Regions from separate parts of the Actinosynnema sp. NPDC020468 genome, predicted to be linked through region 3. Evidence: riboswitches for the same ligand, from Rfam matches in the RefSeq annotation. Region 3 holds a riboswitch; each other region holds the start of a gene.
What was found. Region 3 has a riboswitch for cobalamin ahead of metE (5-methyltetrahydropteroyltriglutamate--homocysteine S-methyltransferase). Riboswitches for the same ligand answer to the same signal wherever they lie in the genome.
Positions count from the first base shown of each region.

Region 1: another riboswitch for cobalamin. It lies ahead of AB0G50_RS22215 (prenyltransferase/squalene oxidase repeat-containing protein); the one in region 3 lies ahead of metE (5-methyltetrahydropteroyltriglutamate--homocysteine S-methyltransferase).
Region 2: another riboswitch for cobalamin. It lies ahead of AB0G50_RS10495 (CbtB-domain containing protein); the one in region 3 lies ahead of metE (5-methyltetrahydropteroyltriglutamate--homocysteine S-methyltransferase).

Region 1 is NZ_JBFAEO010000031.1:22,773-33,859, forward strand. It holds gene AB0G50_RS22195 (ATP-binding cassette domain-containing protein) at 1-181, opposite strand, end outside; gene AB0G50_RS22200 (energy-coupling factor transporter transmembrane protein EcfT) at 178-1,239, opposite strand; gene AB0G50_RS22205 (hypothetical protein) at 1,236-2,066, opposite strand; gene AB0G50_RS22210 (hypothetical protein) at 2,063-2,497, opposite strand; gene AB0G50_RS22215 (prenyltransferase/squalene oxidase repeat-containing protein) at 2,494-3,807, opposite strand; cobalamin riboswitch at 3,892-4,030, opposite strand; gene AB0G50_RS22220 (cytochrome P450) at 4,106-5,365, shown strand; gene AB0G50_RS22225 (cobalamin-binding protein) at 5,375-6,259, opposite strand; gene AB0G50_RS22230 (4-hydroxybenzoate 3-monooxygenase) at 6,297-7,451, opposite strand; gene AB0G50_RS22235 (IclR family transcriptional regulator) at 7,501-8,247, opposite strand; gene AB0G50_RS22240 (siderophore-interacting protein) at 8,321-9,139, opposite strand; gene AB0G50_RS22245 (excinuclease ABC subunit UvrA) at 9,162-11,087, opposite strand, start outside.
Region 2 is NZ_JBFAEO010000010.1:110,877-121,963, reverse strand. It holds gene AB0G50_RS10515 (MFS transporter) at 141-1,301, opposite strand; gene AB0G50_RS10510 (PAC2 family protein) at 1,640-2,536, opposite strand; gene AB0G50_RS10505 (HAD family phosphatase) at 2,771-3,433, shown strand; gene AB0G50_RS10500 (CbtA family protein) at 3,422-4,171, opposite strand; gene AB0G50_RS10495 (CbtB-domain containing protein) at 4,185-4,370, opposite strand; cobalamin riboswitch at 4,401-4,592, opposite strand; gene AB0G50_RS10490 ((2Fe-2S)-binding protein) at 4,627-5,292, opposite strand; gene AB0G50_RS10485 (LysE family transporter) at 5,311-5,913, shown strand; gene AB0G50_RS10480 (GNAT family N-acetyltransferase) at 6,073-7,242, opposite strand; gene AB0G50_RS10475 (GNAT family N-acetyltransferase) at 7,326-7,763, shown strand; gene AB0G50_RS10470 (FAD-dependent monooxygenase) at 8,289-9,863, opposite strand; gene AB0G50_RS10465 (TetR family transcriptional regulator) at 10,155-10,760, opposite strand; gene AB0G50_RS10460 (phosphoribosyl-ATP diphosphatase) at 10,871-11,087, shown strand, end outside.
Region 3 is NZ_JBFAEO010000056.1:29-5,855, forward strand. It holds gene metE (5-methyltetrahydropteroyltriglutamate--homocysteine S-methyltransferase) at 73-2,295, opposite strand; cobalamin riboswitch at 2,415-2,637, opposite strand; gene AB0G50_RS30430 (hypothetical protein) at 2,681-3,466, opposite strand; gene AB0G50_RS30435 (helix-turn-helix transcriptional regulator) at 3,573-4,178, shown strand; gene AB0G50_RS30440 (SgcJ/EcaC family oxidoreductase) at 4,188-4,565, shown strand; gene AB0G50_RS30445 (hypothetical protein) at 4,572-5,827, opposite strand, start outside.

The DNA.
Region 1 (11,087 bases), on a different contig from region 3:
GCGTGCCGCCGGTGAAGTGCGGCACCAGGCCGTTCACCGCGCGCAGCAACGTCGTCTTACCGGACCCGGTGCGTCCCACGACCAGGCACAGCTCGCCCTCGGGCACGTGCAGGTCGACCCCGCGCAGGGTCGGCTCCGCCGCGTCGGCGTAGGTGACGGAAACGTCCTCGAACCGGATCATGTCCTCTTCCGATCGGCGATGAGCACCGGCGCGAGCGCGACGAGCAGGCCCAGCGCGGGCAGCAGCGGCAACCCGGGCGCCACCAGCGGGACGGTGCTCGGCGACAGGTCCGCGCCACCGAGGTCGGCCGGCGCGAGGAACGTCGCCAGTGCCGCCACCAGCCCGGAACCCACCACCAGCGCCTCGCGCGCGCCCCAGCCGTCGGGGCGGTACCGGGTGCGCCGCACCCGCCGCGACCCCGTCCACAACCCGGCGACCGCGAGCACGGACCCGGCCGCGAGCATCGGCGCGCCCACGACCGGCGGCGCGCTGCCGTCCAGCAGCCCGTACGCGCCGACGCACAACCCCATCAGGCCGCCGATCACCAGCACACCGGTCAGCACCCTGGTCGACCTCGGCACGCCCGCGGTCCGGCCGTACCCGCGCGAGTCCATCGCCGCCGCCAGCACCAGCGACCGCTCGAACGCGTCCTCCAGCACCGGCACCATCAGCACCCGCACCGCCCGGACCCCGCGCACCGCGTCACCCCGCAGCGCCCGCGCCCGCCGCACCGCGCCGGCGCTCGCGACCAGCTGCGGCGCCACCGTCAACCCGACCACCACCGCCACGCTCACCTCGTACAGCGCGGCCGGCAGCGACCGCAGCAGCCGCTTGGCGTTGGCCAGCGCGTTCGCCGCGCCGACGCAGCACAGCAGGGTGGCGAGCTGAAGTCCTTGGCACAGCGCGAAAACCAGGCCCTCGGCGGTGACCGGGCCGCCCAGCCGGATGCCCGCGGCCCAGTCCGGCAGCGGCACGCGGGGCAGCACGAACAGCGTCGTCGCGCCCTCCATGCCGCCCAGCAGCACATGGAACACCACCCGGATCGCGATCACCACCAGCCCGAACCGCAGGAAAACCCCGTAGGCGCTCGCCCACGGGGTGTCCTGGCGGCACAGCACGGCGACGAACCCGGCCACCGCGATCACCAGGCCGAGCAGCACCGGGTTCGTGGTGCGCGAGGCGACGGCCGCCAGTGCCACCGCCCACAGCCACCACGCGCCGGGGTGCAGCCTGCTCACCCGGCCGCCTTGCGCCGCCGTGCGACCAGGAACGCGACGCCGCCCAGCACCGCGATCACCGCCAGGCCGACCACCAGCCCGACGGGGCTGCCCCGGGTCGCGGTCGGCTCGACCGCCACCGAGGTGGCCGACGGACCGGCCGCGCTCGAGGACACCGAGGACTCCGACGCTGCGGACGACCCCGAGGACTGGGCCGACGCGGAGGTCGACGACAGCGCGACCGACGAGCCCGTCGTGGTGACCGCGGTGGTGGTCGTGGTCGCCGCGGGTTGGCCGGGTTGACCCGGTTGTGCGGGTTGACCCGGTTGACCCGGTGCGGTGAGCGCCGGTTGACCCGGCTGCTGCGGGGTGGGTTTCGGCTGTGTGGGCTGCGGAGCGGGCTGGGTCGGACGCGGGGGAGCGGGCGGCGCGATGCCGGGTTGCTCGCCCGAGCCGAACGCCCAGCCCTCGACCGAGCCCGCCGGCGGGTCGTACGAGCCCGCGCCCAGGTCGCTGTAGCTCCAGGAGCCGCCGGGCGGTGCGTGCCAGTACGACCAGTACGCCGTCGCCGGTGAGGCGTTGACGCACGGGTCGGCCGCGGGCTTGGCGTTGATCCGGCACACGAAACCCGGCTGGCGGGAGGCGAACGTGTAGCCGAAGCCCGCCGCCTGCATGGCGGCCAACCCGGTCGCCGGGTCGCCCGCCGCGCACCCCGTCTGCACGCCGCCGCCCAGCGACCGGTAGTCCACCACCACCGTCACCCCGGAGCAGTCGGCCGCGTGCGCCGCCGGGGCGGTCGGCCCCAGCAGCGCGCCGACGACCAGTGCGAGCCCTAACGCCCGTCTCACGGAGCCGTCGACGGGGCCTGGCCCGAGCCGAACGCCCACCCTTCGACACTGCCGGGAGCGGGGTCGTACCCGGCCGCGCCGGACGTGCTGTAGGTCCACGTGCCGCCGGGCTGGGCGTGCCAGTAGGACCAGTACGCGGTGGCCGGGGCGCCGTTGCACGGGTTGGGCAGCGCGTTGATCCGGCACACGAAACCGGGCTGCCGCGGCACGAACGCGTAGCTGAAGCCCGCGCCGGTCAACGCGGTCAGCCCGCTGGTGGGGTTGCCCGGCGCGCACTGGGTGGACACGCCGCCGCCCAGCGCGCCGTTGTCGACCACCACCGTGACACCGGACGTGCCGGCGCACGCGGCGGCCCGCGCGGCGGGGGAGACCGCCACCTGCAACCCGACCGCGGCCAGCACCGCGGTCACCACCGACAGGGTCTTCCTCATCGCCTGCGCTCCTTAGCCGTCGTGAACCTCTTGCGGGCCAACACCGTCGTGAGCACGCCCGCGAGCAGCAGCAGCGTCCCGAGCCACAGCGCGGGCGCGACGTCCACGCCGGTGTAGGCGAGGGTGCTGCCGGTGCCGCCGTACACCACCGGTGCCACCTCGTCCGTGGTGGTGGTCGTGGTGTCCTCCGCCGACGTCGTCGTGGGGTCGGTGGTGGTCGTGCCCGGATCCGCGGTCGTCGTGGCAGTGGTGGTGGACGTGGGTGTCGTCGTGGACGTGGTGGTCTGGCAGTCCGGCGCCGGCGCGGGTCCGGCGTCGCCCTCGGGGGACAGGTCGGCGAAGTTCACGCCCACCAGGCCGGTGATCGCCTGCGGGGTCGCGCGCACCGCGCCGGCCGGGGTGAACGCGGTCGCGTCGTAGGGGATCGCGCCCCGCCGGTCGGCCTCGCCCGAGCACCCGACCTGCAACCCGGTCAGGTACTCCCCGGCCTTGGTCGCGGCGTCGGACCGGCCACCCGCGCGCAACGCCTGCGCGGCCAGGCCGGTGCTGTTCGCGTTCACCGTCCCGGTGGGCGGCGTGCCGGAGAACCCGCCGTCGGCGGTCTGCTTCGCCACCAACCAGTCCAGGGCCTTGGTCGCGGCCTCGGTCCGGCCGGCCTTGAGCAGCGCCTGCACGACCATGCCGGTCGAGTCGACGTCGGACTTGCACTCGGCGAGGCCCGGGTAGAGCGGGAAACCGCCGTCCGGGCACGCGGAGCCGGCGAGGAAGTCGACCGCCTTCGCGGGCGCGCCGCCCGCCCCGGTCAGCACGAGCACCGCGAACGCCTGGCCGAAGTTGTTGGACGTGTCCTCGTAGTCGGACTTGTCCCGGTACCGACCGGTGCCCGGGTCCAGCAGCGCGCCCAGCCGGGTGATCAGGTCGACGCCGCCGAACGCCCTGGGGTCCTTGCCCTGCGCCTGCGCGGCGAGCGCCAGCTTCGCGATCGGGGCCGGGTACTCGCCACCCTCGCCGTCGGTGACGTACCCCTCGATCACGTCGGGCTTCGCCAGCCACGCGATCATCTTGTCCGAGTTGTCCCGGGCGACACCGGCCGCGTCGAACGCGAACAGCGCGTCGATGGTGAGACCCTGGTCGTCGAAGCCGTCGCGCTGGAGGCGTTCGCCGTCGAGCAGTTGGCGGGCGAGCCACCCGGCGGCGGCCTTCTCGGGGGAGGTGGTGGTCGGCGTCCGGGCCGAGGCGTGGCTGGCGGGCACGGCGACGAGCGTCGCGAGAGCCGCGGCCAGGACGGCGGCGGTCCGTCTGAACGACATGGTCGACCTTTCCGGGTGCGGGCACGACCGAACCCGGACAGCACGAGGCCGCCGCCGGGCTCCGTGCCGTGGTCCTCGACGGCGTTGTGGAGCGCTGCGCGCGGCGGGTGTTCGGGCTCGTCCCAGCGGGACCTACCGTTGCGGGTCAGCGCCGGATTCCCACCGGCTTCCCCCGTCCACGCGCGATTGCCGATCATTTGTCACCCGGGTTGTCGTGTCAATCCGCCTGTAGCGCGATGCTGCTCACCCTGGTGGAGGGCTACCGTCGATCAACGAAAATGGACAAGTGAGGTGTCGGATGACGACTCTCGCCTCGGTGCGCGACGGTCTGGTGGCCTGGGTCGCACGGCGATCGGTCACCAGGTGGGTCATGGGTCGCATCGGTTCGCGAGCCCTGTCGCTGCTCCCGGACGCGGCGTTGGTGCCCTTGCGCCGGGACGGCGTCGAGCCCGCCGCGGCGATGGAGCGGCTGCGGCTGACCGGTCCGGTGCACCGCCTGCCGGTGCCGTTCGGGGTGCGGGTGTGGCTCGTGACGGGGCGGCCGGAGGCCAAGGCGGTGCTCGCGGACACCGACGCCTTCAGCAACGACTACGCCCGGCTCGGCGCGGCGGTCGGCCGGATCGAGCAGGCGCCCGGCGGCCTCGGGTTCGCCGACCCGCCCGACCACACCCGGCTGCGCAAGCTGCTGACGCCGGAGTTCACCATGCGGCGGCTGTCGCGGCTGGTGCCGCGGATCGACCAGATCGTGACCGAGCGGCTCGACGCCATGGAGGCCGCCGACGGGCCGGTCGACCTGGTCGCGGAGTTCGCGCTGCCGATCCCGTCGCTGACCATCTGCGAGCTGCTGGGTGTGCCGTACGCGGACCGGGCGCGGTTCCAGGAGTTGGCGGCGGCGCGGTTCGACCTGTTCGGCGGTGCGACGTCGGCGCTGGGCGCGATCTCCGAGTCGCTGGAGTACATGCGCGAGATCGTGCGGCGGGAACGGCTCGACCCGGGCGACGGGTTGATCGGCATGATCATCCGCGAGCACGGCGACGCGGTCGGCGACGAGGAGCTGGCCGGGCTCGCCGACGGCGTGCTGACCGGCGGGTTCGACACCACGGCGAGCATGCTGGCGCTGGGCGCGGTCGTGCTGATGGGCGACCCGGCGGCGCGCGCGGCGATGAAGGACGACGACGCCGCGGTCGGCCCGCTGGTCGAGGAGCTGCTGCGGCACCTGAGCGTGGTGCAGGTGGCGTTCCCGCGGTTCGCCCGGCACGACCTGGAGATCGCGGGCACCGGGATCAAGGAGGGCGACGTCGTCGTGGTGTCGCTCAGCGCGGCCGACCGCGCCGAGGCCGCCGCGTTCGACCCGACCCGACCGCCGTCGGCGCACCTGGCGTTCGGCCACGGCGCGCACCGGTGCGTCGGCGCCGAACTGGCCCGCATGGAACTCCGCGCCGCCTACCCCGCCCTGCTCCGCCGCTTCCCGAACCTCCGCCTCACCGACGACCGGCCGACCTTCCGCACCGCCTCGATCGTGCACGGCGTCGACCGGCTCCTGGTGCACACCGACTGACGGCCGGGTCTAGCCGGTGCGCACCCGCCGGGCCTCGGCGCGGGTGACCGGCGTCGGCGGCCGCACGCCGTGCAGGACGTGGGCCAGGACTTCGGCTCCCCGAACCACGCGTGGCCCCGGCCGGTTGTAGTAGGAGGGTCCGTCCAGGATCCAGACCTCCGCGTCCGCGGTCGACAGCGGCAGCACGGCGAGTTCGGCCTCGGTGCGCTCCGGCGGGAAGCCGCACGGCAGCAGCAGCACGACGTCGGGCCGGGCCGCCACGACCGCGTCCCACCCGATCGGGGAGGTGTGCTCGCCGGCCGAGGCCAGCAGCGGCTCGCCGCCCGCGCACGCGATCTGCTCCGGCACCCAGTGGCCCGCGGGCCACACCGGGTCCAGCCACTCGATCGCGGCCACCCGGGGCCGGGGTCGGTCCGCGACCGACGCGCGCACTGCGGCCAACCGCGACCGCAGCGCCGCCTCCTCGCGTTCCGCCACGTCCGGCACCCCCAGCGCCGCGCCCACCTCGCGCAGGCAGCCGAGCACCTCGTCCAGCGTCCGCGGCTCCAGCGACAGCACGCGCGGCCCGACGTCCATCACCCGCACCGCCTCCGACACCCGCCGGTAGGACAGCGCGCACACCTCGCACAGGTCCTGCGTCAGCACGAGGTCCGGTCGCGCGGCGGCGACCAGGTCGCCGTCGAGCCCGTACAGCGACGACCCGCGGTGCACCGCCGAGTCGATCTCCCGACTGGTCATCCGGTCGTGGTCGACCGACGAGGAGGTCACCACCGGCACGTCCGCCACCGACTCCGGCCAGTCGCACTCGTGCGTCCGCCCGACCAGCGAGTCCGCGAACCCCAGCACGGCCACCAGGTCGGTCGCGGCGGGCAGCAGGGACACGATGCGCGTCATGCACCGCACCCTAGGCCGCCGCGACCCGGCGCCGGACCTAGTGCGGCAGGCCCACGTAGTTCTCCGCGAGGCTGGTCGCCGCCGCCGCGGACGAGCACACGTACTCCAGCTGGGACAGCTGGAGCGGCCGGTCGAGCGGGTCGGGGGAGGTGTGCAGCATCGCGGTCATCCACCACGCGAAGTGCGTGCTCCGCCAGACCCGGCGCAGGGCGCGCTCCTCGTAGCCGTCGAGCAGGTCCGTGCGGCCGGAGGCGAAGAACTCGGCCAGCGCGGGCGCCAGCACCGCCACGTCGGCCACCGCGAGGTTCAGCCCCTTCGCGCCCGTCGGCGGCACGATGTGCGCCGCGTCGCCCACCAGGAACAGGGCGCCGTGGCGCATCGGGGTGCTCACGAAGCTGCGCATCGGCGTGATGCCCTTGTCCAGCACCGGACCGGCGCGCAGTTCCCACCCCGGCAGGCCCAGCCGGGTGGCGAGCGCGGACCAGACGCGGTCGTCGGGCCAGTCCTCGATCCGCTCGCCCGGGTCGACCTGGAGGTAGAGCCTGCTCCGGGTGGTCGACCGCATGCTGTGCAGGGCGAACCCGTCCGGGTGCCACGCGTAGATCAGCTCGTCGGTGGACGGCGGCACGTCGGCGAGGATCCCCAGCCACGCGTACGGGTAGTCCCGTTCCCAGGTGGTCCGCAGCGGCGCGGGGATCGACTCGCGGGAGACGCCGTGGAACCCGTCCGCGCCCACCACGATCGAGCAGGTGATCCGGCGCGGTGTGCCGGAGGAGTCCACGAACGACACCGACGGCGTCGGCCCGGTGACGTCGTGCACGGCGGTGTCGGACACCGAGAAGTGCACCTCCTCCTCGCGGGCCGCGAGCAGTTCCTTGACCACCTCGGTCTGGCCGTGGATCCACACCGACCGGCCGGTGAGCGCGCGGAAGTCGATCCGGCGCCGTTCGCCGGGCCACTGGAGGTGCACGCCGTCGTGCCGCAACCCGTCGGCGCGCAGCCGGGTGCCCACGCCCGCCTCCACGAGCAGGTCCGCGGTGCCCTGCTCCAGCACCCCGGCCCGGATCCGGGCCTCCACGTGGGCGCGGGAGCGGTTCTCCACGACGATCGAGTCCACGCCGCGCAGCGAGAGCAGGCGGGAGAGGAGCAGTCCGGCGGGGCCGGCGCCGATGATGGCGACCTGGGTGCGCATGACCCGAGCGAAGCCCGGATCCCACCCGGGCAGAAGGCCTGGTGTCCACTCAGTGGAAGGCGCGGCCGATCCCGCCCGCCGCGACCCGCAGCGACGCCACGTGCCGGACCGGGTCCCGGCGCAGTCCGGTCACCAGTCCCAGCGCGGCCACCACGGCGCCCTCGGCGTCGAACACCGGCACCGCGACCGAGCAGGTGCCCAGCGACATCTCCTGCACGGTCCGGGAGTAGCCGCGCCCGCGCACCCCGGCGAGGTCCCGGGCGAGTCGACCGGGTTCCACGATCGTGTGAGCAGTCACGCGCTCTGCGGAATTGATGACTTCAGTGCGGACCGACTCCGGCGCCCAGGCCAGCAGCACCTTGCCGACACCGGTCGCGTGCAACGGCAACCGCCCGCCGGGACGGCTCACCACGGGCACCGACGCGCGCCCGTGCAGCCGCTCGACGTACAGCGCGGCGGTGCCGTCGCGCACGGCCAGGTGGACGTTCTCCCTGGTCGCCTCGTACAGGTCCTGGAGGAAGGGCAGGGCGACCTCGCGCAGCCCGCCCTGCACCCTGGCCAGCAGTCCCAGCTCCCACAGCTTGCGGCCCACCACCAGCCGCCGGTCGGGAAGCCGTTCCAGCACCCGGTGGTCGACCAGGTCGGCGGTCATCCGGTGCACCGTCGTGGCGGCCAACCCGGTCCGGCGCACGAGTTCGGCCTGGGTCACCCCGTCGCGCCGCCCCTCGAACGCCCCGAGCAGGTCGATCACCCCGTCCAGCACGCCGCGGCCGGGTCGCGAGGTCCGTCCGGCCATGACCGCCCCCTGATCTTCCCAGTGGTGTCTATTCCTTCAGTGTTGACCGAATATCAACACTTTCGAGAACACCTCACCAATCCAACCGCTCCTGGGCCTCCGCGAGGTCCTCCGGCGTCGGCGCGTCGTCCTGGGTCAGCGCGCGCCGCCAGTACCCGGCGAACTCGACCTGCCGCTTGGGCAGTCCGCGCTCGTCCACCAGGTGCCGGCGCAGCGCGCGGACGGTCGCCGACTCGCCCGCCACCCAGGCCGCGCCCGCGCCCTCGGGCAGCAGGGCCGCGCGCACCGCGTCGAGCAGGAGCCCGCCGACGCCGGGGGTCGGCCGGTGGACCCACCGCGTGGTGAGCGCGGCGGGGGAGGACAGCGGCAGCTCCTCGCCGGCGTCGCGCACCTCGGCGAAGACGAACGCGGGCACGTCGGCGGGCAGGGTTTCCAGGATCGAGGCGATGGCGGGCAGCGCGGTCTCGTCGCCCGCGAACAGGTGCCAGTCGCCCCGGGGCAGCGGCCGGGCGTAGACCTTGGACGGGCCGTAGCGGCCGATCACGTCGCCCGGTCGGGCGGCGCGGGCCCAGTCGCTCGCCGGGCCGCGGTCGTGCAGCACGAAGTCGACGTCGAGCCGGTGGGTGTCGGCGTGGTGGGCGCGCACGGTGAAGCTGCGCAGCCACGGCCGTTCGTCGTCGGGCAGCGACTGGTAGGCCTCGTACCAGGCCATGCCCCACCGGTCGCCGATCTCGGTCGGCAGGTCGGGCACGGGGTGGCCGGCGCGCGGGAACAGCAGTTTGAGCTGCTGGTCCGGCCAGGTGGGGAAGTCGTCGAGCCCGGGCCCGGTGAAGGTGATCCGGGTGAGGTGCGGGGTGAGCGCGTGGACCTGGTGGACGTGCAGGAGTGGCACGGTGACCTTCCGGGTGTGGTGGCTAGCGGCCCACGTAGGCGCGCAGGTGCCGGGCGGTGAGGGTGTCGGCCGTGGTCACGAGGTCGGTGGGGCTGCCGGTGAACACCACGCGACCGCCGTCGTGGCCGGCGCCGGGTCCGAGGTCCACGATCCAGTCGGCGTGCGCCATCACGGCCTGGTGGTGCTCGATGACGATGACCGTGTTGCCGGCGTCGACCAGGCGGTCGAGCAGGGCCAGCAGCTGGTCGACGTCGGCGAGGTGCAGGCCGGTGGTGGGTTCGTCCAGGACGTAGGTGCCGGCCTTCTCTGCCATGTGGATGGCGAGCTTGAGCCGTTGGCGCTCGCCGCCGGACAGGGTGGTGAGGGGCTGGCCGAGGCCGAGGTAGCCCAGGCCGACGTCGACCAGGCGGCCGAGGATGGCGGCGGCCTGCTTCTCGGTGAAGAACTCGCGGGCCTCGGCCACGGGCATGGCGAGCACCTGGCTGATGTCGCGGCCGCGCAGGGTGTGGGTGAGCACCTCGGCGGTGAACCGCTTGCCCTCGCACTCCTCGCACACGGTGGCGACGCCGGCCATCATCGCGAGGTCGGTGTAGACGAGGCCGATGCCCTTGCACTGGGGGCAGGCGCCCTCGGAGTTGGCGCTGAACAGGGCGGCCTTGACGCCGTTGGCCTTGGCGAAGGCGGTGCGGATGGGGTCGAGCAGGCCGGTGTAGGTGGCGGGGTTGGAGCGGCGCGAGCCGCGGATGGGCGACTGGTCGACCAGGACGACGTCGGGTCGGCCCGCGAGGGAGCCCTTGATGAGGGAGGACTTGCCGGAGCCCGCGACGCCGGTGACGACGGTGAGCACGCCGAGCGGGAGGTCGACGGAGACGTCGCGCAGGTTGTGGAGGGTGGCGCCGGTGATGGGGAGTTGGCCGGTGGGGGTGCGGACGGTGGGTTTGAGGGCGGCGCGGTGGTCGAGGTGGCGGCCGGTGAGGGTGTCGGAGGCGCGCAGGTCGGCGACGGAGCCGGTGAAGCAGACGTGGCCGCCGCCGGTGCCCGCGCCGGGTCCGAGGTCCACGACGTGGTCGGCGATCTCGATGGTTTCGGGCTTGTGCTCCACGACGAGCACGGTGTTGCCCTTGTCCCGGAGTCGGCGCAGGAGGTCGTTCATCCGGGCGATGTCGTGGGGGTGCAGGCCGACGGTGGGTTCGTCGAAGACGTAGGTGACGTCGGTGAGGGCGGAGCCGAGGTGGCGGACCATCTTGACCCGCTGGGCCTCGCCGCCGGACAGGGTGCCGGACTGGCGGTCGAGGCTGAGGTAGCCCAGTCCGATGTCGACCAGGGAGCGGAGCAGTTCGCGCAGGGTGGTGAGCAGGGGCGCGACGGCGGGGTCGGCGATGGTGTCGACCCACCGGGCGAGGTCGCTGATCTGCATGGCGGAGCACTCGGCGATGGAGGTGCCGCCGATGGTGGAGGACAGCGCGGCCTTGTTGAGCCGGGCGCCGCCGCAGGAGGGGCAGGTGGTGAAGGTGACGGCGCGGTCCACGAAGGCGCGGACGTGCGGCTGCATGGACTCGCGGTCCTTGGCGAGCATCAGCCGGGTGACCTTGACGATCAGGCCCTCGTAGGTGACGTTGTTCCTGCCGATCTTGACCTTGGTGGACTCGCGGTGCAGGAACGCGTCCCACTGCTCGTCGGTGAAGTCGGCGAGTTTCCTGTCCGGCGGGAAGAAGCCGGACTGGATGTAGGTCTGGACGTACCAGTTGTCGACGGTGAACCCGGGCACCGTGATGGCGCCCTCCTCCAGGGACCTGGTGCGGTCCACGAGCTGGTCGACGTCGATGGTGGAGACGCGGCCGAGGCCTTCGCACTCGGGGCACATGCCCTCGGGGAGGTTGAAGCTGAACGCGCCGGAGGTGCCGACGTGGGGGGTGCCGAGGCGGCTGAAGACGATGCGCAGCATGGT
Region 2 (11,087 bases), on a different contig from region 3:
GCTCGCCGCACGCGTGTCGGTCACCCGAACCGCCCCCGTCCGGCGCACGGGGTTCGCGACAAGGATCGAGAACACCGTGGTGCAGTACGAGGACCGGCTCATCGCGTGACGGCACCCCCGACGGGCGATGGAGGCGACCCTCACCCGGTCGGCAGGCCTCTTCGGGTGAGCAGCACCGCCGCGGTGACGGCCGTGGCCACCGCCGGCGCGAGGAACGCCGCCGTCGCGTCCAGGTGGTAGAGCGGCACGAACGCGAGCGGTGAGACCGCCGCGCCCAGGAACCGCAGCGCCTGCACCACCGACACCGAGCCGCCCGGGGTGTCGCCGCGCAACGCGATCGCGTTCAACCCGACCACCACGGCCTGCGACAACGCGCCCGCCGCCGCCCACAGCACGCCGACCGCGACCAGGTTCGGCAGCACGCCCACCAGCGCCACCACCACCGCGCCCACCACCGCGCCGACCCGGGCCGACCGGCGCGGACCGACGTGGTCGACGAACCAGCCGGTGAGCCGCGCGGTCGCGATGCCCGCCACCCCGAACCCGGTCAGCAGCAGCCCGCGTTCGCCGGACGTGAGGCCGAAGTCGTCACCCAGCCGCAGCGCCACCAGGTAGGACAACCCGCCGAGACAACCCCACACCACCATCCCGGTGCCGGCCAACCGCAGCGTGCGCCACGTCCACGCGCTCCGCAGTCCCGGTCGCTGTTCGCGCGGCGGGTCGGCGGGCAGCCCGCCGACCGCGAGCCCCACCGCCACCACGGCCGCTCCCGCGAACGCCCACCGCCACGACACCTCGGCCGCCAGCCCGCCGACCAGCGGCGCCGTCGTCTGCCCGGCCGCCTGCATGGACGCGAACAACCCGAGGCTGCGCCCCAACCGCTCGGCCGGCGTCACCGCCGCGATGGTCGCCAGCAGCAGGGGAGTGGTGAACGAGTTCGCCGCGCCCTGGAGCGCCCTACCGGCGAGCAGGACCGGGAACGTCCACGCGACCACGCACAGCACCGACGCCAGCGCGTACACCACGTACGCCACCAGCACCGTCCGCCGGGCGCCCCAGCGCGCGCCCAACGCCCCCGACACCACCATGAGCGCCGCGAACGGCAGCAGGTAGGCGGTCAACGATCCGGCGGCCACCCCGGCCGACACCCGGAAGTCCCCGCCGATCTCGGGCAGCACCGACGACGTGACCGCGCCGCCGAACGGCCCGAGGAAGCCACCCGCGTACAGCGCCGCGACGGCGATCCGACGTCGGGGGTGGCCTCCGGCCCCCGGTTCGATCGTCCCCCGTGCCACCGACATCTTCGCGAGACCTCCGTCCGGACCACGCCCCTGCCGGGTCCCCTTGCCCGGACCACGTGTCCTGCCGCCGGGTCCTCCGTCCAGGCCCCGAGTCGCTCCGCCGGACTCCGCGCGTGCGGGCCTCTCCGTCCGGACCTCGTGCGATCGGGGCTTTCCCCGCCGGACCCGCGCGCCGTCGAGCCCCTGTGAGGACCCTGCGGCCGGTCGGACCCCGGAGGCCGGGACCCGCGCGCGTGGTCCGGGTTCGCCGGGTCGTCCTCCGTCGGGAGGAACCCGCGCGCGGCGCGTTCCGGTACCCCGGCGGCGTGATCCGGTGGTGTGACGCGCGCCGCGGCCGCCTACAGGCCCGTCGGACCCCGGCCCGGTCCCCGGCCGCGGCGGCGCAGGTAGCGCTCGAACTCGGCCGCTATGGCGTCGCCGCTGGCCTCGGTGATCTCGATCTCCGCGTCGCCGCGCTCCTCCAGCGCCCGGACGTAGTTGCGCACGTCCTCGTCCTCGTCAGCCATCTCGCTGACCGTGCGCTCCCACTCCTCGGCCTGCTCCGGCAGCGCGCCCAGCGGCACCTCGACGTCGAGCACCTCCTCCACGCGGTGCAGCAGCGCGAGGGTGGCCTTCGGCGACGGCGGCTGCGACACGTAGTGCGGCACCGCGGCCCAGAACGAGATGGCCGGCACACCCGCCTGCACGCACAGGTCCTGGAACACGCCCACGATGCCCGTCGGACCCTCGTAGCGGGACCGCTCCAGCCCGAACTTCGCGGCCGCCGCCGCGTCGTAGGCGGTGCCGGTCACCGGCACGGGCCGGGTGTGCGGGGTGTCCATCAGCAGCGCGCCCAGGGTCACGACGGTGGTGACGCCCAGGTTGTCGATGTGCTCCAGCAACTCGGCCGCGAACTTCCGCCACCGCATGTTCGGTTCGATCCCGTGCACCAGCACGACGTCGGTCGACGAGCCCGGCGGGCGGCACACCGACAGCCGGGTGGTCGGGAACTCCACCCGCCGGGTGATTCCGTCCACCATGCGGACCGTCGGTCTCGTCACCTGGAAGTCGTAGTAGTCGTCGGGGTCGATCTCGGCCAGCGGCGTGGCGTCCCAGGTGAGTTGTAGGTGCTCGATCGCCGTGCTGGCTGCGTCGCCCGCATCGTTCCAACCCTCGAACGCCGCCACCATGATCGGGTTGGTGAGCGGTTTCGCGGGGTCGAAGGGTGTCTGGGCGGCCTGGTCCGGATCGGTCACGGCGTCAGACTACGACCCTCGGCGCGCCCCCGACGCCGTAGGCGTGGCGCGCGTCGGCGCGTGTCTCGGGGCCGGGCCGGGTACACCCGCCGCGAACTGCGCGAACCTTCCGGTCGATCATCGTTTTCACCCTCGGCGGATGTGTTCTTCGCCGCCCGCGTGCCCGGGTTCGGGATCGATCAGGGGAGACTGGTGCCCGATCGCGCGGAATCGTCCGGATCGGGAGGGGACGCGGTGGGCCTCGAAGCCGTGCTGTGGGACATGGACGGCACGTTGCTGGACTCGGAGAAGCTCTGGGACATCCCGCTGCGGGAGTTCACCGAGAAGCTCGGCGGCACGTTGTCGCACGCCACCAGGCAGGCCATGGTCGGCTCCAACACGCTGACGACCATGACCCTGCTGTTCGCCGAGGTCGGCGTGGAACCGACCGACGCGGACCTGCGCGACGGCGGGGAGTGGATCAAGCGCCGCACCGAGGAGGTGTTCCGCGCCGGGCTGCCGTGGCGGCCGGGCGCCCCCGAGGCGTTGCGCGCGGTCCGCGACTCCGGGATCCCGATGGCGCTGGTCACCTCCACCGAGCGCGGGCTGACCGAGGTCGCCCTGGACACGATCGGGCGTCACCTGTTCGACATCACCGTGTGCGGCGACGAGGTGGACGGGCTGAACAAGCCGCTGCCCGAGCCGTACCTCAGGGCGGCCCGGTCGCTGGGCGTCGACCCGACGCGCTGCGTCGCCGTGGAGGACTCGCCCACCGGCGTGCGCTCGGCCGTCGCGGCAGGCTGCACGGTGCTCGTGGTGCCGTGCGACGTGCCGGTGCCCGAAGGCGAGCGCCGCGTGTTCCGGGAAACCCTCGAAGGGGTCGACCGCGCGACGCTCGCCGGGCTGCTAGACCGTTGACACCTGCTTGACCTGCGCGTTCCTCGTCGCGGGGTCGATCAGGAGGCCGAACACCACGCCGAGTCCGAGCCACAGCGCGGCGGTCTCGAACAGCGACGCGACGCGGAAGTCCCACAGCACGTCGCTCGGCATGTCGGCGGGCACCGGATCCGGCGGCGCCGGGAACAGCACCAGGATCAGGACCACGCCGATCACCACGGCCACCGTGACGATCGTGGACGAGATCGGCTGCGGCAGGTGTGCCAGCCTCGAGGCGAGGAAGCTCGCCGCGAACACCAGCAGCAGACCGGCCGCGATCACGCCCAGGTAGAGCACCGTGCGGTAGTCCACGGTGTCCGGGTTGCCCACCGCGGGCGGGTTCGCCGGGTACTTGATCGCGGGCAGCACGGCCGCCGCCCCGTACACGGCCAGCGCCAGGGTGACGCTGCGGCTGAACGGGGTGCGGTTGACGAACCAGCGTCGCGACCCCGCGTAGGCGGTCGCGAACAGCGCGCCGACGGCCAGGCCGACGACCACGGCGGCGAGCACGCCACCGAGCAGCTGGGTGCCGCGGCCGAACATCTCGGCGTGCTCGTGACCTGCCTCTTCGGCGGGTTCCGTCGCCGCGCGCGCCTCCTCGATGGCGAGCGCGGCCTTGATCGGAACCTCGACGACGATCAGACCGACGAGTCCGGCGAGCAGGCCGGCAACGCCTCCCGCCGCGATTCCGCGCAGCAGGAAGCTCTTGTAAGTGCTCAAGGCGTCCCAGCCCCTAGTGGCAGGGGACGCCGAGCGCGTGGCGCCCGTCGTGGAAGAACTCGTGGACGGTCTCGGCCGCTTGGCCGAGCGCGATCCCGTTCTCCTGGAGGACGACCCACGCGACGAACAGCGCGACGAGCGCCACCGCGTAGGCCCATTTCGGGATGGGAACGGTCAAGGGGAGTGCGGGGCTCGTCATGACGGCCTCCTCCATACCTCGTGGAAGGTCAACAACAACACGTGCCGCAGCCGGTCTCCTGACTCCCGGATCGACGCCGTGCCCGCGTCTTCCCAGCCGCACCGTGCGGCCAGTGACGTTCTCGGCGGGTCGGCTCCCCGGTCACAGTGGCGAGGACCGCGCCGGATTCACACCGGCTTCCCGTCCACTGCGGCGCAGGTGACCGTAGATCTCCCGGACCACTGCGCACAACCGGCCGGACGAGTTGTCACGCACCTCACCTCGGCGGAAGCGGGCAGTCCCCGCACGTGCCACCGCCGTCGAGGCGGTAGTAGAGGCAGCAACTGCGCCGCCGGAACGCCACCTCGCCGGGGAACGGCACGAACTCGCCGGACCCGGCGAACGGGTGCTCGCCCAACAGCCGTTCGCCCAGGTCCACGCACTCCTCGGCGGTCCGCTCACCGCTGCGCGCGACCGTGCGCAGCGCACCCGCCATGGACGACGCGGCGTTGCCCCACAGCAGTCCCTCGGCCACCGGGACGACCCGCCGCAGCGCGGCCACGACCGGCGCCAACGACTCGGCGACGGTCGCCGTCCCACCCACCGGTTCCCGCAACCTGACCCGGAACCCCTCCGGCCCGTAGTGCCACCACACGTTGTCCGGCCGGATGTCCGGCACCGCCTCGCCCACCGCGTGCGCCGCGACCACCGGACACGTCAACCGCGCCGAGTACCCGAGGAAGAACAACGACGCCGCCACCCGTGCCTCACCGGCCCGGTACCGCTCGCCGATCCGCCCGACGGTCTCCCCGAGCGCCGGCCCGTCGAGCAGTTCGGTTCCGGCCCGCCACCCGTCGTCCGGCCGACCGACGTCGAGGGCGAAGAACGGGCTCAAACCCCGGACGCGGCGGAGCGCGGCCAGCACGCGGGCGTAGTCGGACACCCGACTAGTCTGCCCGTCGTGAACGCCCTGGGGTTGGGGCTGGCCCTCGGGTTGGCCGCGAGCATCAGCCCCGGCCCCCTGTTGGTCCTGGTCGTGACCTCGGCCCTGCGCTCGGGCTGGCGCGCCGGCGCCCTGGCCGCCTGCGCCCCGCTGCTGTCGGACTCGGTGGTGGTCGCGATCACCCTCCTCGTGCTGGACCGACTCCCGGCCCGAGCCCTGGCCGTCATCGGCGTCGTCGGCGCGGTGTTCGTGGTGTGGAGCGGCGTGCAGACCATCCGCGAAGCCCGCACCGCCACGTTGTCCGGCGACGCGCCCCGCATCCCCCTCCACCGCGCGGCCTTGATCAACATCCTCAACCCGCACCCGTGGGTGGCGTGGGCAACGGCCCTCGGCCCGCTGACCGTCACCACCTGGCGCCAGTCGCCCGCGTCCGGAATCGCCCTCCTGCTCGGCTTCTACCTGACCCTCGTCGGCGGCAAGGTCATCGTCGCCGCCCTGGTCTCCCGAGCCCGCCGCCGACTGAGCGACCCGACCTACCGCCGCACTCTGACCGCCGCCGGCGCACTCCTGATCCTCGCCGGCGCGGCCCTGGGCCTCGAGTTCGCCACCTACGGCACCTGACCCACGCCCACCCGAAGCCGAACAAGCCGAACCCCGAAGACGAACCTCGAAGCCGAACCTCGAGGACGAACCTCGACCGGCCGACACCACCGCCCGGCTGATCGACTCGGTCGCGTCGGCTCCGGTCACGTGACCGAGTCGATCACGCGCGGCGGTCGGTCACGGCATGTAGAACGTCATCAGGTCGGCCCGCACCGGCGGGAACAGCGCGTACATCAGGTCCGCCTTCGGCCCGGGGTAGACGTCGGCGAACCGCGCCTGCAACCCCTTCATGCCCCACGGCCCGTACAGCAGCGCCGCCACCATGTCCGGAGCCACGCCCGCACCGCCCTCGGCACCCGGACCCTGCATCCGGCCACCGGCGACGACCGGCCCGACCACCCCGTCCGCGAACGGCATCCGCAGGTGCGACCGGAAGAACGACACCAGCACCTCGCCCGCGTCGAACCCCGCGTCCCGCAACCGCGCCCCGAACACCGGCCGCAACCGGTCGAACAACGCCACCGGATCGGCCACCCGCACGTAGTACGACTCGGCCTGCTCCGCCGCCGGCGCCAGGAACGGCTCGACCGCGTCACCCGCCACCGTGTCCGGCCGCTCGGTCACCTCGGCCGCCTCGGACAGCACGAGCAGCGCCCGTGCCGCGTCGACGTCCACCGCCGCCTGCTCGCACAACCGCACCCCCTCCTCGGGAGGCGTCGTGCGCCCGGTGGCCACCGGCACGCCGGCCCGCTCGACCACCCACTCGGTGCTGCCCGCGCGCTCGACCAGCCACCGCCACAACCCCGCCGAGTGCGGCATGAACAGATCCGCCCGCTCCTGCTCACCCGCCTGCAACGACGCCATGGCCGGGATGTCCGCGACCGTCGCCCGCCGGATCGTGTGCCCCTCGGTGACCGGCTTCCCGGTGACGGCCCGGGTCGCCGAGATCGGCACCGCGTACCCGTACCCGAACTGCCGGTAGAAGTACGGGATCCCGAGCATCACCTGGGTGAGGTGCCCGCGCCGCGCCGACAGCTCGTGAGCCCACGCCACGAGTCGCCGGACGAGCCCGCGCCCCTCGTACGCGCGGTCGGTGGCCACCAGTTCGATCTGCCCGGCCGGGATCTCCACCCCGCCCAGGTGGAGCGTCTCGTCCAGCAGCGTCAAGGTGGACACCACCCGATCACCGTCGACCACCACCGCGCACCGCTCCCACCCGGCGTCGGGGTCCTCGACCACGAGTCGGTGGTCGACGGCGTCGTCGGCCGTCCCCCGATCGGTCAGCAGCGCGCCGATCCGATCCAAGTCCCCGGGTTGTGCCACGCGCAACACCAGATCGTCACCCACCGGGCAAGTCTGGCCACCTCCAATCCCGCCGGGCCACCGATTTTCGTTGGCGCCGAACGACGTCGTGATCGACAATCCGCCCCATGCCCTGGCTCCCCGCCGACTTCGCCCACCCGACCCGAGTGGACCTGGGCACCGGCCACCACCTGCGCCCGATCCGCGAGTCCGACGTGGACCTGGACCACCCGGCCGTGATGGGCTCCCGCGACCGCCTGTGGTCCCTGTACGGCGAGAAGTGGGGCTGGCCGCCGGCAACCATGACCCACGAGCAGGACCGCGCCGACCTGGCCCGCCACGAGCGCGAGCAGAACGCCCACGAGTCGTTCAACTACGCCCTCTTCGACAACGCCGAAACAGCCCTCCTCGGTTGCGTCTACATCGACCCGGCCGACGACGCGCTCATCTCGTGGTGGGTGGTGGACGACCACGTCGGCACCGCCCTCGAACGCGCCCTGGACGCCTTCGTCCCCGCCTGGATCGCCCGCGACTGGCCCTTCACGAGCCCCCGCTACGCGATCTGACCCCGCCCACCGCCCACCGCGCCGGTGGGCCGCGCCGATCGCTTCGAGCAGGTGCGCGGCAGGGGCCGGCACGTCGGCGGCCGGTCACCGGTCGAGCAGGTCGCCCTGCTGGTCACGGCGCTCCGGAACGGTGCCGGGACGCGGCGTCGGTGAGGGTGAGGCGGGCGGCGTGCTGGGAGTTGCCGTACCCGCGATCACCCACGGCTCGTGGTGTGCGACCCGGCGCCCACTCGGGCACGCAGGCGCGGCACAGAGGCGCGGCATAGAGGGATGGACGCTTCGCCCGCCCGCAACGCTTCGAGTTCCGCCCACGCCTCCGGCGACACCTCGCGGAGGTCGGTGAACCTCCGCAGGGCGGACGACGTCAGCCGCCGGCCATCTCGCACACCGGCACGTTGCTGCCGCGGAGCCACGCGGTCCTGCCCATGGCTGCCACCACCAGTCCCAACCCCGTTGTGCCCGGCGCGCGATCGGTGCCCGGCTGATCACCACGCCCGATCGGCGTGCTTCCGAGGGGCTCAGGGGTCAGCTGATCACCTCCCTGTAGGTTTCGTAGACGTCCCACTCGCCCAGCGTGCTGTGGTCCAGCGGATCGCCGAACCACGTCCTCAGCGCCGCCTCCAGCGTCGTGGGCGAGGTGCCGGACCAGGCCACGTAGCCGTCCGGGCGGACCAGGAGCGCGGCGGCCGGCGGCGGTGTGGTGGGGTGTTTCCGGTGTAGTTCCACTCGGTCCGACCAGCGTTCGGCGATCGGGGTGAGCGCGTCCGCTGCCTCGTCGTCCAGGAGCAGCAGCAGGGGTTTGCCGGGCCTGCTCAGCGTGGTGACGGTGGTGTGGTCGGTGAATGTCAGGTCCGGCAGCCACTTCCCGACCAGCGCGCCGGTGTCGGGCAGGTCGTAGGTGGTGTCGCCGCCGGACAGCAGGTGGGACAGGCGGGCGACGGCCGGGGCGTCCGCCAGGAGTTCGGTGAGGACTTCGCGGAGTGCGGTGATGTTCGGGCCGGGGGACAGGAGTGCCGTCTGGGCCCGGCTGTGGGTGATCACGCGTTCGCCGACCGGGCGGCGTTCGGACTCGTAGGTGTCCAGCAGACCTTCCGGCGCCCAGCCCTTGACCTCCGCCGCGAGCTTCCAGCCCAGGTTCAACGCGTCCTGCAACCCCAGGTTCAACCCCGGACCGCCGATGCCGGACTGGACGTGGGCCGCGTCGCCCAGCAGCAGCACCCGACCTCGGCGGTAGCGGTCGGCGATGCGGGAGTTCGTGCCCTCGCTCCGGCGGCTCAGGGCCGGGTGGTGCGGCTCCGGGGGTTCGCTCATCGGGAGGTCCGCGCCGAGCACCCGCTTCACGGCCTGGCGCAGCTCGGCCAGGGGCATCTCGGTGGTGTCCGGCTCGTCGGTCTGCTCCCACTCGATCGCCGCGACCCGGTACACGCCCGGTTCGAACATGCCGAAGACGAACACGCCGCGCTCGGTCCGGTGGAACGTGCCCGGCCACAGGAGCCCGACGCCCGGCACGTGGAGCTGCCCCGAGTCCGGCACCGCGACCGGCTCGTCGACGCACACCTGGCCGCTCCGGGTGACCATGCCGTGCTGGGTGACGCCCGGGAAGTCGATGCCCGACCGCTTGCGCACCAGGCTGGAGCCGCCGTCCGCGCCGACCACCCAGCCCGCGGTCAGCTCGTACGGGCCGTCCGGCCCGGTCACCCGCAGGACCACGTGGTCCTCCTCCCGGGTGAGGTCGGTGACCTGGTGGCCGCGGTGCACCCGCACGCCACCGTGCTTCTCCAGCACCTCGGACAACCTCCGCTGCGGCACGGGCAACAGGTGCAGCGCGTTGTCGTCCATTCCGGACAGGTCCAGCGGCAGCGCGCCGAACTGGAACGACGACGCGGGGGAGGGCGGGTGCGGGCTGCCGGTGATCAGCTCGTGGACACCCCGGCGGTCCAGGGCCTGCACGACCTGGCCGACCAGGCCGTTCGCCCTGGGGTAGGCGGACCGCTCGGGCAGGGCGTCGAGGACGAGGGGTTCGACCCCGTTGCGGAGCAACTCGCCGGCGAGCATGAGGCCGTTGGGGCCGGCGCCGACGATGACGACGGTGCTGTGCATGGGTTTTCTCCTTGTGGACATGGCGAATAGACCTCGGGTGTGCCGAGGCGTCGACTGACGAGCAGGCGGGAGGAATTCCCTGAGGTGGGCAGCACGGGATCACGACGGGAAGGCGTGACAGCGGCTCCCGGCGCGGTGCGCGCGCGGCTGTGATCGAACCGGGTGTCCTGGACGGTCCCCGGGATGACTAGCGGGTGGCCTCGGGCAGTGCGCGGTGATCGCGGCGGGTCGAGACCGGTGTGTGAAGGTCGGACGGGTGGAGTTCGAACGGGTGGGGGAGTGGGGTGATCGTCAGGCGACCTCCGGTTCCGGCAGCCCGGCGGAGATCTCGGCCAGCGCACGGGCGACCAGCGTGTCGATCTCCACCGGCGGATCGGTGCGCAGCCACTGCTCGGTCGCGACCTGGATGGCCGCTCCGACCGCCGCCGCCACCAGGCGCGGGTAGAAATCGTCACCGCTCGCCGCGATCCGCTCCGCGATCGCCACCGCCAGCTCGCGCTCGACCAACGAGTTGGTCCGCAGGAACTCGCCCACCAGCGCGGGCTCGGTGACCATCATCCGCACCCCGGCCGTCCAGACCGGGTCCGGCGGCTGCTCCTCGGCGAACTGGCGCAGCGTCGCGGCGATGATCGCGGGCCACAGCGGCTCGTCGGACGGCCTGCCGCGCAGGTCGGCCGCCGCCTTGACCACCCGGTCGTAGTGCCGGGACGCGATCGCCTCCGCCTTGCTGGAGAAGTAGTTGTTGAAGGTGCGGGGTGACACCCCGGCCGCGGCCGCGATGTCCTCCACCAGGACGTTGTCGAGGCCGCGCTCCACCGCCAGCCGGAGGGCGGCCAGGCTCAGCGCCTGCCTCGTCTCCAGCTTCTTGCGTTCGCGTAGACCGATGGGTTCGTCCATGGGTCCACGGTAGCGGAAAAGTGCGGGGCAGGCAAGCTTGCGCGTCCCGAAATCTTGCAGTCGACCTCCGGGAGGTCGGCGCGCTCCGGGGGATGCGAGGATGAACCCTCGTGAAGACCTTCGACGAGCTGTTCGCCGAGCTGAGCGAACGCGCACGAACCCGCCCTGAGGGGTCAGCCACCGCCGCCGCCCTGGAGGCCGGCGTCCACGCGCAGGGCAAGAAGGTGCTGGAGGAGGCGGGCGAGGTCTGGATCGCGGCCGAGCACGAGTCCGACGACCGCCTCGCCGAAGAGGTGTCCCAGCTGCTCTACCGCGTGCAGGTGCTGC
Region 3 (5,827 bases):
CTGGGGGGGGGGGGGCCGGCCGGCCTTGCCGGGGGGGGGGGGGCCGCCCCGGCCCCCCCCCACCACGTGCGGTCAGAGGGAGTCGCGGACCCGGCGCGCGGCGGCGACCAGGTTGCGCAGGGCGGGTTCGACCTCCGCGTAGCCGCGGGTTTTCAGGCCGCAGTCCGGGTTGACCCACAACCGGTTGCCCGGCACCGCCCGCGCGGCGGCCTCGACCAGTGCGGCGACCTCGTCCTCGGTCGGCACCCGCGGCGAGTGGATGTCGTACACGCCGGGCCCGACACCGCGTCGGAAACCGGTGGCGCGCAGGTCTTCCAGAACCTCCATTTTGGACCGGGCGGCCTCGATGGTGGTGACGTCCGCGTCCAGGCCGTCGATCGCGTCGATGATCTCGCCGAACTCCGAGTAGCACAGGTGGGTGTGCACCTGGGTCCCCACCGCCACGCCCGACGTGGCCAGCCGGAACGAGCCCACCGACCACTCCAGGTACGCCTGCTGGTCGACCGCGCGCAACGGCAGCAGTTCGCGCAGCGCGGGCTCGTCCACCTGGATCACCGCGATGCCCGCGGCCTCCAGGTCGGCGACCTCGTCCCGCAGTGCCAGCGCGACCTGGTCCGCGGTCTCGGCGGACGGCTGGTCGTCCCGGACGAACGACCACGCCAGGATCGTCACCGGTCCGGTCAGCATGCCCTTCACCGGGCGGTCGGTCAGCGACTGCGCGTAGGTCGCCCACGGCACCGTGATCGGCTCCGGCCGGGACACGTCGCCGTGCAGGATCGGGGGGCGCACGCAGCGCGAGCCGTAGGACTGCACCCAACCGAGCTCGGTCGAGGCGAACCCGTCCAGGTGCTCGGCGAAGTACTGCACCATGTCGTTGCGCTCGGGCTCGCCGTGCACCAGCACGTCCAAGCCGATGTCCTCCTGCACCGCGACGACCCGGGCGATCTCGCCGCGCATCCGCTCGGCGTACTCCTCCGCCGACACCGTCCCCGACTTCAGCCCGGCCCGCGCGGCGCGGATCTCCGTCGTCTGCGGGAACGACCCGATGGTCGTGGTCGCCAACGGCGGCAGGGCGAGTCGGGCCTCCTGGGCCGCCGCGCGGTCCGCGTACGGCGCGCGGGTGCGGTCCTCGGCGGTCAGCGCCGCGATCCGGGCCCGGATCCGCTCGTCCCGGCGCGGGCTCGCGGTCGTGTCGGCCGACCACTCCCCCGGCGTGCCGTCGCGCAGCGCCCGACCGAGCAGCACGACCTCGCGGACCTTCTGCCGCGCGAACGCCAACCGCGACCGGACTTCCTCGTCCAGCCCGGTTTCCGCGTCCAGGTCGTAGGGCACGTGCAGCAACGTCGAGGAGGTCGAGACCACGACCTCGGCCGCCGAGTCGCGCAACCCCGCCGCGGCGGCCAGTGCCGCGGCCAGGTCGGCCCGCCACACGTTGCGACCGTCGACGACGCCCGCCACCACGGTTTTGCCGCGCAGGCCCGGGACGTCCGCGAGACCGTCGGCGGTGCCCGCCACGAGGTCGACGCCGATCGCCTCGACGGCCGTGTCGGCCAGCACCGACAGGGCCGGGCCGAGGCTGCCGTAGTAGCCGGTCACGAGCAGTTTCGGCCGTGCGGCAAGGGAAGCGAGCCGCGTGTAGGCCCGGCGCAGCGCCGCCAGGTCGGCGTCGGTGCGGTCGGCGGCGAACGCGGGCTCGTCCAGCTGGACCCACTCGACGCCCTCGGCCGCGAGCGCGCCGAGCAGTGCGGCGTAGACGTCGACGAGCTCGTCCACCCGCGCCAACGGGTCGATTCCCTTGGCCAGCACCAGGAACGTGACCGGACCGAGCAGCACCGGACGGGTTTCCAGGCCGAGCGCGCGGGCCTCGCGGTACTCCGCCAGCGGCTTGTCGCCGGCCAGTCGGAACGTGGTCTCCGGACCGATTTCCGGTACCAGGTAGTGGTAGTTGGTGTCGAACCACTTCGTCAGCTCCCACGGCGGCGCGTCCGCGTCACCCCGTGCCGCCGCGAAGTACGCGTCCACCTCGTGCTCGCGCCGGTAGCGGTCGGGCACCGCGCCGACGAGGAACGCCGTGTCGAGAACCTGGTCGTAGAAGGAGAACGTGTTGGACGGGACAGAGTCGAGCCCGGCGTCCCTCAGCTCCGCCCACGTCGCCGCGCGCAGGTCGGCGGCGGTGGCGAGCAGGGCGTCCCGGTCGATCCGGCCGGCCCAGTACGCCTCGACCGCGCGCTTGAGCTCCCGGCGCGGTCCGATCCGGGGATAGCCGAGCACAGTGGCGCCGATACCGCTTGTCACAAGCTCTACTCCTCGCGAGCGTGCGTGAAGTCCGGAGGTTTCGCGGGCACGCTTCGCGGGCGGCACGGGGCCGCGTCCGCACAAGCCTTCCCACGAGGCTTCCGGACACCGCGCGCCCGGCGGGCGCGCGGACCGGTGGCAGGTCTTCGGACTCACGGGCACGCGCGCCCGTGCGGGCGCACACCTACCGGCCGTCGCTTCCCACGCTCGCGCGCAGTGCTTCGTTGACGGCTTCCGTTCCCGTTCACCGCTGCGGGACAGTCCCGGACTCGCACCGGGTTCCCTCTTGCCTCGCGGCCTCCGACGTTACCGAGGTCGCGAACCACCAGCAGTCGCAGCGTAACGCATCGTGGGACGCGCTCCCGCGCACCGGGAAACCGCAGGTTCACGCCGTGGGCGCGGACCACTCCCGCGTTTCGAGGTCCGGCTCCGCGCGGAGTTCCGCGATCAACCCGCGCGACCCGCCGACCCTGGTCGCCCACAGGTCCCAGTCGGTGTGGAGGAACCAGGACCGGTCCGCGGGCCACAGGCACGACGGCGTCGCCGCCTTCCCGTCGTCACCCTCGAGGAGGTCCGGCACGGCGTCGAGCGGTCCGGTCAGCACCACCCGGTGCTCCCACTCGTCCACCACCGCCGCCCCGTAGAACGCGTGGCAGACCGCCTCGCCGCCGCCGACCGAGTGCCGGGCGAGGACGCGCAGCAGTGCCCGCAGGCTCGTCTCGTCCAACGACCCCTCGGTCGGCGGCCTGGTGTTGGCGGGCCAACTGTCCACGGGGAACCAGCGGTGGCAGGGCGGCACGACCCGGCCGCCGCCCAGCGCGAAACCCCGGCGCAGCGCCCACTCCGTCCACCGCACCCGCCGCCACCCGGCGCCCGGGTCCGCCGCGTACCCCAGCGGCACCCCGGTGGCGACGGTCACCGCGTCGAGGTCGAGGCCGCCGACGACCACCGGTGCGACCAACCCCAGCGCCGACAACCGTTGCCGCTGCTCGTGGTGCGTCGGCGGCGGACCGTCGACCGGCCACTCCCACAGGGCGTGGAGCACCCACGTCGAGTCCTCCCACCCCGAGCGGTCGTAGCCGGTCACCCACCCCGAACCCGCGTCACCATGCGCCAACCACTCCACGTGCTGGTCGACGTCGGCCGCACCGACCCACCGCGCTTCCGCCACACCGCCATCCTGACCGGCACCCGGCTCCGCCGCGCCCGAATTTCCCACTATGGCAGGTTGCCATAGTGCGGACTGCACTATACGGTTCACGGCACGAGGAGGCGCCGTGACCACGTTGCCCAGAACCGACCGCGACCTGGTGGGGTTGACCGTGCTCGCCCTGCTGTCCCAGGGCGAACGGCACGTCTACGACATGCACCGGCAGATCGTCGACACCCACAAGGACTTCGTCACCGGCCTGCCGCGGAGCATGTACCACGCCGTCGAGCGCCTCACCCGCGACGGCCTGGTGGTCGCGGCGGACACCAGCCGGGAGGGCAACCGGCCGGAGCGCACCCCGTACCGCCTCACCGACGACGGCCGGTCCGAGCTGCGTGCCCGCACCCGCCGGCTGATCGCCACGCCGGACCCGGACACCACGCTGTTCACCGCGGCCCTGTCCTTCCTGGGTTGTCTCCCGGTCGCCGACGCGCGCGAGGCGTTGCGGAGCCGGGCCTCGACCCTGACCGCGGCCGCCGCCGGGATGGGGTCGCAGCTGCCCGACCTCCAGGCGCGGCTGCCTCGACTGCTGCTGGTGGAGCTCGAGTACGAACTGGCCCGGGTGACCGCGGAGCGGGACTGGGTCCGGGCGCTGCTCGCCGACCTCGACAGCGGCGCGCTGGACTGGCCCGACGACCTGTCCCGGCTGTTCACCCACCGTGAAACCGACTGAGGAGAACCGATGTCCGACACCACCGAGATCCGCGACCTGCTCACCCGGCTGACCGACGCGTGGAACGCGGGCGACGCCACGGCGTACGCCGAGCTGTTCACCCAGGACGCCGACTACATCACCTGGCTCGGCACCCGCGACACCGGCCGGGCCGCCATCGAGGCCACCCACCGGTTCCTCTTCGACGGGCCGCTGAAGGGGAGCCGGCTGACCGGGACCGCGGACTCGACCCTCGACATCCGTCACCTGGCACCGGACGCGGCCTTGGTGATCACCGACGGCGGCCGGGCGGAGCAGGCGTCCGTCATCACCCTCACCGCCGTGCGCCAGGAGGACGGCTGGCGGTTCGCGTCCTTCCAGAACACCAGGAAGACCGCACGGCCGTGACACCGGTCAGCGCGTCGCCCCCAGGTGGAACCGCAGCGCGCGCGTCCGGGAGGCACCGAGGACGGGTTCGGCCGCGGTGATCAGCGCGGCCAACTCCTCCGCGCGCGAACCCCGCGGCACGGCGTAGGTCGTCGCGGCGTCCCGTTCAAGCCAGGCGGTGAGGTCGCCGCGGGCGTCGGCCCGCAGGTCGGGGTCGGTCACGAGCCGCAGGTCCACGGCGATCCTGGTCCACGGGCCGTGCGCCCGGAGCAGGCGGTAGGCCGCGGTGCGGACGTGGCGCGGGTGGTGGTCGTCGAGCAGGCGCCCCAGCTCGCGCTCGTCCAGCGCTTCCGCTTGGCGCAGCAGGGAAAGCGTCGCCTGGCGGGTCACCGAGGAGACCGGGTCGGTGAGCAGCGGCAGGAGCGGGCCCGGCGACGTGACACCGAGCCGGCGCAACGCGCGCACCGCCTCGGCCCGCCCGCGCGAGGACGGGTGGGCCAACCACGGCCGGATCAGGTCGGCGTCGGCCGGGGACCCGGTGTCGCCCAGGCCCGCGATCACCGCGGGGTCCGGTGGCCGCCGGGCGAGCAGGTCCCGGTACCGGGCGGCCGGGTCGACGCCGGCCCGCCGCACGAGGGCCTGCGCGACCGCGCGCACCAACCCGCTGCGGTCGGCCAGCGCCGCCTCGGCGTCGACCTCGTTCCCCAACGCCCGCACGGCTTCCGCCCGCACCGCGGCCGTGCCGCCGGCCAGCAACCGCCGCGGCACGTCCTCGTCGCCGACCGCCCGTGCCGCCCGGATCGCCGCCTCCGCGCACCGGATCCGGATCGGCAGGTCCCGGTCGGTCGTCGCCGCGCGCACCATCCGGTCGAGACCGAGCCGTCCCGCCGCCAACCCGACCGTGTGGGCCGCCCGCCTGGTCCGCCGATCCCGGGCCGCCAACCCGGCGTCCAACGCCTCCGGCGGCCCGGCGCGGAACCACTCCTCCAGCGCGTCGGCGAGCCACCCGCCCACCCTCCGGTCCCGCAGCAGGAACGCGACCGGCGCCAACCCGACCGCGGCGGTCGGCGCGCGGTCGAGGGTCCGCCGGCACACCGGGCGAGCCCGTTCGCGCACCTGCGGCACCCAGTCCGCCGCGCGGAGGGCCACCACCGGCAGCAGCACCTCGTCCTCCCGCTCGGCGATCACCGCGACCGCCGCCTCCCGCACGAAACCGTTGCGGTGGCACGCGGCGAGCAGCACGTCCAGCACGCCGGGCCGATCACCGGCGAACCGCTCGGCGG